Regions from separate parts of the Streptomyces sp. NPDC056161 genome, predicted to be linked through region 3. Evidence: riboswitches for the same ligand, from Rfam matches in the RefSeq annotation. Region 3 holds a riboswitch; each other region holds the start of a gene.
What was found. Region 3 has a riboswitch for cyclic di-AMP ahead of ACFC09_RS15820 (M23 family metallopeptidase). Riboswitches for the same ligand answer to the same signal wherever they lie in the genome.
Positions count from the first base shown of each region.

Region 1 (3,267 bases), on a different contig from region 3:
ACATCGGCGGGCAGCGGATCGCGGCCGGTGACCCCGTCCTGGTCGTCCTGGCCGCCGCGGACCGGGACCCGGAGCGGTTCGCCGATCCGGACGTGCTCGATCTCGGCCGGCGTGACAACCAACACCTCGGCTACGGGCACGGCATCCACTACTGCCTCGGCGCCCCGCTCGCCCGGCTGGAGGGCCAGTCCGCGCTCGCCACCCTCCTCACCCGCCTCCCCGACCTGCGACTTGCGGTGGATCCGACCGATCTGCGGTGGCGCGGTGGGCTCATCATGCGTGGATTGCGCACTTTGCCGGTGGAGTTCACTCCTGTCCGGTGATCGGCCGGAGTGCGCAATGCCGTAGACCCTTGCGGGAAAGGGAAAATGACAGCCTTTCACGGCTGTGATCTTCGCGTGATCTGTGCGGCATTAACTTGTGACTAGGGATCGTATGCCTATACGTTCACCCCTCGGTGCGGTAGTCCGGCACGATCCGCCGCACCGGTCAGTGCCGTCGCGCGAAAGGCTTCCGCATGCTCACCGGGAACGGACGTCACCGTCGCCCCCGTCAGGCTCCGGCCCTCGTCGTCGCGGCCGGAGTGACCGGCTCCGCGATTGCCATCCCGCTCCTCGCCGCCACCGCCGCGAGTGCCGCCGACGGCACCACCTGGGACCGGGTGGCCGAGTGCGAGAGCGGCGGTTCATGGAGCGCCAACACGGGCAACGCGTACTTCGGCGGACTGCAGATCTCGCAGCGGGACTGGGACGAGTACGGCGGCGACACGTACGCGGTCACCCCGGACCAGGCCAGCCGCCAGCAGCAGATCGCGGTCGCCGAGAAGATCCTCGCCGACCAGGGGACCACCCCCTGGGCGACCTGCGCCCTGCTGTCCGGGCTCACCGCCAAGTCCGGCCACATCGGGGTCGACACCGGTGTCACGGACGGCTCCTCGTCCGGCAAGAAGGGTTCCTCGGAGGATTCGCACGGGTCGGGTTCATCGGGTTCATCTGATTCATCCGGATTGCCCGGCTCGCCGGGCTTGTCCGACTCGCCCCCGTCGTCCGACACCTCCTCGGACCCGTCCTCGGATTCCACTTCGGGCTCCCTTCCGAGCGGTTCACCGTCCGGCTCTCCGTCATCGAGCGCGAGCCCGAGCACGGGTTCGGGTTCGGGTTCGGGTTCGGGCCACGGTGTGACGGACGGGCCTGCGAAGCCCAGTAAGTCCGACAAGTCGGCATCGACTGACTCCAGTGCTTCGCCGGGAATCGGCGATTCGTCCACGGAGTCCCCCGACCCCGGCGGTGCGGACAACTCCTGGCGGACCGGCGGCTCCTGGAGTCTGGTCGACACCGGCTCCCTGGACGGCGGCGGCCGTCATCGGGGCGACAGTGCGGATGAAAGCGGGACAACCGGGACGGGTGGTCGAGGGGCCGCCCCGTCCGGCAAGCACGCCTACACCGTCCGAGCCGGCGACACCCTCGGCTCCATCGCCGACTCGCTTGGCGTGGACGGCGGATGGCATGCGCTCTACGCGGCCAACGAGAAGGTCGTCGGCTCCGACCCGGACCACATCACCCCCGGTCAGGCCCTGAAGGTCGGGACCGAAGGGCACGCCGGATAGCGGGAGTTGGCGCCCCGCTTCGGGCTTAATGTCCGGTTTGGTGAAAGTGTGGGATGAGTCTCAGAAGCCTTGATCGTCTTTGAAATTCCACGAAGCGCGTGTCTACGGTCATGACCGCTCGCCACCGCGGGCCCCGGCTGCCGCAACGCCTAATCCTGCCAACGGCCGTACGGGAACAGTCGTCGCGTCGAGCGCCGTAGGCAGGAGCGGGGGACCCAAGGTAGGTGCCGCTGCGGTCGGTTGACCGAAGCGGCTCGGGGTGAAGCCGTGCCTCCACATCGAGGTGCGGCCGGGCAACTCAACCGGCCCGAACCCGACAGCTCACCTCGCAGGCGTCGGTGAGGGGATCGATCCATGCTGTTCTCCAGCAAGGGCAAGCACCGTCGCCCGTCCAAGGCCACCCGCGTCGTCGCGCTCGCCGGTGTCACCGGTGCCGCCGTCGCCGCCCCGCTGATGGCCGTCGGCGACGCCTCCGCCGCCACCGCCTCCCAGTGGGACGCCGTCGCCCAGTGCGAGTCCGGCGGCAACTGGTCCATCAACACCGGCAACAGCTACTTCGGCGGCCTGCAGTTCTCCGCCTCCACCTGGGCCGCCTACGGCGGCACGCAGTACGCGGCTTCCGCCGACAAGGCCACCAAGGCGCAGCAGATAGCCGTCGCCGAGAAGGTCCTCGCGAGCCAGGGCAAGGGCGCCTGGCCGGTCTGCGGCACCGGTCTGTCCAGCACCCCCTACTCCGGTGGCGACTCCAGCGGTTCGGGTTCCGGTTCCAGCGGTTCCGGTTCGACCGGCTCCACCGCCGACCGTGCCACCGGGCAGCAGGCCGCCTCGCGCTCCGCCGACCGCCCGGCCGCGAGCAGGACCGTCACCACCCCGACCGGCAAGAAGGTCAAGAAGGGTGACGGCGAGTACAAGGTCGTCAAGGGCGACACCCTCAGCTCGATCGCCGAGAAGCACCGCGTCACGGGCGGCTGGCAGAAGCTGTTCGAGCTGAACAAGGACATCGTCGAGAACGCCGACCTCATCTACCCGGGCCAGCAGCTGCACCTGAAGTGACCCCGGCGGTCCGCTCCTGAAGGTCCCCCGCCGGACCGCTCCTGGTTCGACCCCGGCGGGCGCTCCCGAGGCGACAGCCGATCGGCAGCCCGGTCACAGCCCCCGCACAGCGGCGGCCTCCATCGTGGAGGACGCCCGGGGGCAGCCCCCGTCCCCACGGGCTCCCCGCCCCGACGCGCTCTCCCCCGTGCGCGCCGGGGCGGGTTCTTTCCTTTCTGTTCCTTTCTGTTCCGTTCCTTTCCGCGCGGCTCGTCCGTACGGCTCGTCCGTGCCGCTCGTCCTTACCGCTCGCCCATTGCCCCGCGTCCGCCCGCGTCCGCCCGCATTCTGCGTTTCCCGGGCATTCCCGCGCTTCCGCGCCGCCGTTTGCTCCGCGCACCCTGAGCCGGCACCGGCGGTTTTCGTTCCCCCCTTTGTTCCGTTCAGAAACAATGTGTACCGTCAGCTGTCGTCACCCTGTCCACGGGGCGGTCGGCTACCGGCCGAGGCCCCCGGGCCGGTTAGGCTCTAGTCGCAAGGCGCACAGCCCCGCACTTCCAGCGTCACATTCCATGAAGGAGATGCTCGTGCCGTCCATCGACGTCGTCGTAGCCCGGGAAATCCTGGAC
Region 1 covers NZ_JBHJUV010000027.1:98,109-101,375, forward strand. Annotated here, with positions in the region: gene ACFC09_RS24890 (cytochrome P450) at 1-323, shown strand, start outside; gene ACFC09_RS24895 (transglycosylase family protein) at 518-1,606, shown strand; cyclic di-AMP (ydaO/yuaA leader) riboswitch at 1,789-1,956, shown strand; gene ACFC09_RS24900 (transglycosylase family protein) at 1,961-2,659, shown strand; gene eno (phosphopyruvate hydratase) at 3,220-3,267, shown strand, end outside.
Region 1: it holds a riboswitch for cyclic di-AMP, as region 3 does, so the genes downstream of both, ACFC09_RS24900 (transglycosylase family protein) here and ACFC09_RS15820 (M23 family metallopeptidase) in region 3, are expected to answer to the same signal.

Region 2 (3,267 bases), on a different contig from region 3:
CACCGAGGAGCGCGGCGAGGTGTACGGCTGCGCGCTCGGCTGGTCGGGTTCCTGGCGGATCGCCGTCGCCCAACTTCCGGACGCGCGTGTGCAGATCACCGGCGGCGCCGGGTACGACGACTCGGGCCTGCTGATGCTGGAGCCGGGGGAGTCGTACACCAGCCCCGTCTTCGCGGGACTGTGGAGCGACGGCGGCTTCGGTGGCGCGAGCCGCGCCTGGCACGCCTACCAGCGGGCGTACGTCGTCCCGGACGCGGACCGGGACAGGCCCGTGCTGTTCAACTCCTGGGAAGCCACGTTCTTCGACATCGCCGAGGACCAGCAGGCCGCGCTCGCCCGGCGCGCGGCGGAGATCGGCGTGGAACTGTTCGTGGTGGACGACGGCTGGTTCGGCGCCCGGACCAGCGACCGGGCCGGGCTGGGCGACTGGACGCCCAACCCCGACCGGTTCCCGCAGGGGCTGGCTCCACTGGCCGGCCAGGTGCACGCCCTCGGCATGCAGTTCGGCATCTGGGTCGAGCCGGAGATGGTCAACCCCGACAGCGAGCTGTATCGCGCGCATCCCGACTGGGTGCAGTACCAGGCGGGACGAAAGCGGACGGAACTGCGCAATCAGCTGGTCCTCAACCTCGCCCGCGAGGACGTCCAGGAGTACCTGTGGGAGCGGTTGGACACGCTGCTCTCCAGCGCCCCCATCGACTATGTGAAATGGGATTTCAACCGCTGCTTCACGGACGCGGGCTGGCCCGGGGAGGCGTACCCGCAGCGGTTGTGGGTCGACCATGTCCGCGCCCTGTACGCGCTGCTGGACCGGTTGCGCGCCGCCCATCCGGGCGTGGCCTTCGAGTCCTGCTCGGGCGGCGGCGGCCGCATCGACCTCGGGATCCTGAGCCGCACCGATCAGGTGTGGACCTCCGACAACACCGATCCGCTCGATCGGCTCGCCATCCAGCACGGTTTCAGTCAGATCCATCCCGCGCGGATCATGGCGGCCTGGGTCACCGACAGTCCGAACACACAGCTCAACGGCCGGGCCAGCAGTCTGCGCTTCCGTTTCGTCAGCTCCATGGCCGGCGTCCTCGGGGTCGGCGGCGACCTCGCCAAGTGGAGCGAGGAGGAACTGGCCGAGGCTCGGCAGTGGGTGAGCCTCTACAAGGAGATCCGGCCCGTGGTGCAGCACGGCGAGCTGTACCGACTGCGCCCTCCCGAGGGCGGTTTGAGCGCGGTGCAGTATCTGCGCGGGGACGAGACCGTCGTCCTGGCCTGGCTCCAGGCGCAGCGGTACGGCGAGCCCGTGCCGGCGGTGCGGTTGCGCGGGCTCGACCCGTCGGCGTCGTACGAATGCCGCGAAACGGGCGAAGTGCACCGTGGTGCCGTGCTGTTGCACCACGGGCTGCACACCGCGCTCCGTGGTGACCTGGACGCCACGGTCATCCGGCTGCGCCGCGTCTGACCCTTCTGCCGGAATTACGAGCTTATGCGGCCAGGGGGGTGAGGAGGGTCATATCGTGACGGTGGGTCGCCTGTCATGCTCACGTAATGCATGGTCCGGGCGGGCGAATTGGCCACGGCCACCCCGCTGACATGCACGGACGGTGACCGGGAATTCCCGTAATGGATCGAGTGAGACCTGTACGGGATGGAACGGGTCCTTGTCCGTTTGCGTCCCGCTCGCTTACGTTCGCCACCGATCCGGACGGACCGCCGAATCCTGCCGCCGCCCGGACACCGGACACACCACCCACCCGTGCACGGCAGGAGCGGGGGACCCACCAGGCACGACCGCCGGACCCGGTCTCCGGGACGGCAAGGGGTGAAGCCACGCCCCGCGCGCGGCCGGGCAGCTCCAGCCCGAACCCGACAGCTCACCTCGCAGGCGCCGGAGAGGAATGCGCCATGCCCGCGAAGGGAAAGCACCGACGTCCGAGGCCCCAGCGCCGCACCCGTTCCGTCGCCGTCGCCGTCGCCGGAACGAGCGGAGCCGCACTGGCCCTGCCGCTCATCGCAACCACCGCGGCGCACGCCGCGGCCCCCGGGGAGGCTCCCCGGTCCGTCGCCGAGAGGACCGTCAGGTCTGCCGGCGGCGCCGCCGAACAGCGACGCGCCGCCGAGGACTCCGCCGCCCGCACCTACGTGGTGCGGCCGGGCGACTGGCTCGCCAAGATCGCCGACGAGCAGCACGTCAACGGCGGCTGGCAGCGGATCTACCAGGACAACCGCCCGGCCATCGGCGGCAACCCGTCGCTGGTCCGCCCCGGTCTGAAACTCACCCTCGGCGGGTGGGCCGAGCCGGACACCCGCTCCGCGCAGCCGTCCCGGCTGTCCCGGTCCTCGTACGTGCCGGCGGCCGACGCCTCGGCCGGCCGGACGGACCGCACCGTCGGCACCGGCACCTCCACCGGCTACGGCCTCCCCGTCCTCGGCGCCAGGATCGGCACCGGCTACCACGTGGCGGGCGGCATGTGGTCCAGCGGCTACCACACCGGCGTGGACTTCGTCGTGCCGACCGGCACCTCGGTCAAGGCCGTCGCCGCGGGCACGGTCGTCGCCGCGGGCTGGGGCGGCGCCTACGGCAATCAGGTGGTCGTCAGGCTGGCCGACGGCTACTACGCGCAGTACGCCCACCTGTCCCAGCTGTCCGTCTCGGCCGGCCAGACCGTGACCGAGGGCCAGCAGATCGGCCTGTCCGGCGCGACCGGCAACGTGACCGGCCCGCACCTGCACTTCGAGATCCGTACCACGCCGGAGTACGGCTCGGACGTGGACCCGCTGGCCTACCTCCGCTCGCACGGCGTGGTCGTCTGACGGCGGTGGCGGAGCGGTTGACGCGGGAACGCGCCTGTTCCCCGGCCTATTCCCGCATTGGGAAACTCTTGGCGAGTGTCTTATCTCACCGTTCGTCAACCCCTTCCTACGATCGCGTAGGTCACATCGGAAGGTGAATCATGGCCCGACGTGGCAGACGATTCGAAGAGTGACAACACAGCGGTGATCGGGTCGTACGTGGCGGTGGGGGACAGCTTCACCGAGGGCGTCGGCGACCCCGGCCCTGACGGGGCGTTCGTCGGCTGGGCCGACCGGTTCGCGGTACTGCTCGCGGACCGTCGGCCCGAAGGCGGCTTCCGATACACGAATCTCGCGGTGCGCGGGAGGCTGCTCGACCAGATGGTGGCGGAGCAGGTCCCGCGGGCGGTCGAACTGGCGCCGGACCTCGTCTCGTTCTGCGCGGGAGGCAACGACATCCTGCGCCCCGGCACCGACCCCGAC
Region 2 covers NZ_JBHJUV010000113.1:2,080-5,346, reverse strand. Annotated here, with positions in the region: gene ACFC09_RS45205 (alpha-galactosidase) at 1-1,453, shown strand, start outside; cyclic di-AMP (ydaO/yuaA leader) riboswitch at 1,733-1,892, shown strand; gene ACFC09_RS45200 (peptidoglycan DD-metalloendopeptidase family protein) at 1,897-2,805, shown strand; gene ACFC09_RS45195 (SGNH/GDSL hydrolase family protein) at 2,989-3,267, shown strand, end outside.
Region 2: it holds a riboswitch for cyclic di-AMP, as region 3 does, so the genes downstream of both, ACFC09_RS45200 (peptidoglycan DD-metalloendopeptidase family protein) here and ACFC09_RS15820 (M23 family metallopeptidase) in region 3, are expected to answer to the same signal.

Region 3 (3,267 bases):
GTTCGGGCCGGGGGAGTACCAGCGCGGACGCCTCAGGCTGCTGGAGACCCGGCGGATCGACGACGTCGTGCTGCTGCGCTACGAGCCGACCGCGCCCGGAACCGGTCGGACGGCCGCCGCCGCGGACCGGCACTGGATGCGGATCGCCTGCGAACTGGCGGCGCTGTGCCCGCCCTCGCGGACCGCGTTCAGCGTGGGCGCGGTGGTGGTGGCCGCGGACGGTACGGAGCTGGCCCGCGGGTTCTCCCGGGAGGCGGACGACCCCGTGGTCCACGCGGAGGAGGCCGCGCTCGCCAAGACCGACCCGGCGGATCCACGGCTGGCCTCGGCGACCGTCTACAGCAGCCTGGAGCCGTGCGCCCGGCGGGCCTCGCGCCCCGCCCCCTGCGCGCGGCTGATCCTGGACGCGGGGGTGCGGCGGGTGGTCACCGCCTGGCGGGAGCCCGACACGTTCGTGGCGGGGGCCGACGGGAGCGGGCTGCTGACGGCCGCGGGCGCCGACGTCGTCGTACTGCCCGAGTACGAGGCGGCGGCCAAGGAGCCGAACCGCCATCTGCTCGACTGAGCGGGAGCCGCACCGCCCCCTGTGCGACCGGGCGGGAGCCGATCGGCCTTCTGCTCGGCCGAGCGGGAGGCCGAGGGCCATCCGCTCGGCCGGGCGGGAGCCGAACCGGCGAGTGTGCGTTCGCTGCCCTGCGCATGGCGTATAGTTGTCATCACCGACGCGGGGTGGAGCAGCTCGGTAGCTCGCTGGGCTCATAACCCAGAGGTCGCAGGTTCAAATCCTGTCCCCGCTACTGAAGGCCCAGGGCCGGAATCCCATTCCTAGGATTCCGGCCCTGAGTGTTTTCACCGACCCGCGCATCGCCCCTTGATCATTGTCACGGCGGGTGATCGGGCGACCTCCCTCCGCATAACAACTGAAACACCGTCAAGTCCGCCGGGTCTTCGGACTTTCCATGCGGCCGAGGTCAAGTCGCCCGATTTTCGCCGGTCATGACCGCTAAGTCCGCGCCCGATCGCGTTAAGGATCAAGCCGAACGGCTTGGAATCTGGCCGCCGAGTCTATTAACGTTCGATAACGCAGCGCGGTCGTCCCAGCCGTCACCAGAGGCGGCTCCGTGCGCACGCGCCGAATCCCGCAAGGGAACCGGGGAACCACCACCTTGGGGTGAATCACGCGGACACCACCGTGGAGACACGGCTGGTATACGCGCGTAGGAGACCTTCCTGCTCCGAACCCGTCAGCTAACCCGGTAGGCGGAGGAAGGAAAGGAGTACGCCCGAGTGGCGTCCAATCGGCCTGCCCCCGAAGCCCCCTACGCGCCCAACCAGTACGGCACCGAGACCTTTGCCTACGGCGGCTACGGCGCCGACGAGGGCCAGGGCACCTGGGGGGAATGGAACCCCACCGAGGACTCCGTCCGCCCGATACGCGGCCGGCACCGCGTGGCCAAGCAGCGCGGCGGACTCGCCCGCAGTTCCACGGTCCTCGGCGTCGGCGTCATCGCCGCCGTCGGCGCGGGCGGCATGGCCAGCGCCAACACCGGCAAGCCCCCGGTGTCCATCTCCATGCCCGACCTGCCCTCCGTCGGCTCCCTGCTGGGCGACGACTCCTCCGCGCAGCCCTCCAAGGGCTCCACGACCGCCCTGAGCAGCGTCGGCGTGACCGAGGCCGACAGCGCCGACGGCACCACCGACGCCGGTGAGGTGCTGCGCAACCGCATCATGGCCCAGGCCGAGCAGCAGCAGGACCAGGCCCACACCAAGGCCGTCGCCGCCGCCGTGTCCGCCGCCGACAAGCAGGCCGCCGACGCGGCAGCCAAGGCGGAGAAGGAGGCCGCGGCCAAGGCCGCCGCCGCCAAGGAGAAGGCGGAGGCCGCCGCCAAGAAGAAGGCCGAGGAGGAGCGCCTGGCCGCGCTGGCCAAGCAGTTCACGCTGCCGACCCCCTCGTACACGATCACCGGTACCTTCGGCCAGCCGGGCTCCATGTGGTCCTCCGGCTACCACACCGGTCTCGACTTCGCCGCCCCCACGGGCACGCTGATCAAGGCCATCCACAGCGGCACGATCACCGAGGCGGGCTGGGCCGGCTCCTACGGCTACCGCACGATCCTCACCCTCGACGACGGCACCGAACTCTGGTTCTGCCACCAGTCGTCGATCAACGTGAGCGTCGGACAGAAGGTCACCACCGGGGACGTCATCGGCCGCGTGGGCGCCACCGGCAACGTCACCGGCCCGCACCTCCACCTGGAGGTCCACCCGGGCGGCCAGGCCAGCGGCATCGACCCGATGACCTGGCTGCGCGGCAAGGGCCTCACCCCCTGACCCACCCCTGATCCCCGGCGGTCCTGACGGCATCCCCCCGACGCCAGGGCTGCCGGTCAGGTGTTTACGGGGTCTTTGCGCCCGCCGACGGAATCGTGACCTCCGACGAGTGCGTTGAAGGTGAACATGACTTCCCTACACAAACTCGGCTCCTCCGACCTGGACATCTTCCCGCTCGTCCTCGGCGGCAACGTCTTCGGCTGGACCGCCGACGAGCCGACGTCCTTCGCCGTCCTGGACGCCTACACGGCGGCCGGCGGCAACCTCATCGACACCGCCGACGCGTACACGGCATGGATCGAGGGGAACAAGGGCGGCGAGTCCGAGACGGTCATCGGCAACTGGCTCACGGCACGCGGAAACCGTGACGACGTCCTGATCGCCTCCAAGGTCAGCCAGCACCCCGAATTCCCGGGCCTGTCCGCGGCCAACATCAAGGCCGCGGCGGACGCCTCGCTGCGCCGGCTGAAGACCGACTACATCGACCTCTACTACACGCACTTCGACAAGCCCGAAGTGCCGGTCGAGGAGATCATCGGCGCGCTCGACGAACTGGTGCGGGCCGGCAAGGTGCGGCACATCGCCGCGTCCAACATCAGCGCGGAACGGCTCCAGGAGTCCCTGGACTTCTCCGACCGCGAGGGCCTGGCCCGGTACGTGGCGCTCCAGCCGCACTACAACCTGGTCTCGCGCGACACCTACGAGGGTCCCCTGCGGGACGTCGCCGCCCGCGCCGGTCTCGGGGTCCTGCCGTACTTCGGCCTGGCCGCCGGCTTCCTCACGGGCAAGTACCGCCCCGGTGCGACGGTGGACAGCGGGCGCGGCGGGAACGCGGCCCAGCTCGCGGAGACCGAGCGAGGTCAGCGGGTCCTCGCGGCCCTGGACGAGGTCGCCGCGGCCCACGGTGTCGCCGTCCCCACTGTGGCCCTGGCCTGG
Region 3 covers NZ_JBHJUV010000014.1:166,766-170,032, forward strand. Annotated here, with positions in the region: gene ACFC09_RS15810 (dihydrofolate reductase family protein) at 1-565, shown strand, start outside; tRNA gene ACFC09_RS15815 (tRNA-Met) at 724-797, shown strand; cyclic di-AMP (ydaO/yuaA leader) riboswitch at 1,121-1,280, shown strand; gene ACFC09_RS15820 (M23 family metallopeptidase) at 1,288-2,331, shown strand; gene ACFC09_RS15825 (aldo/keto reductase) at 2,458-3,267, shown strand, end outside.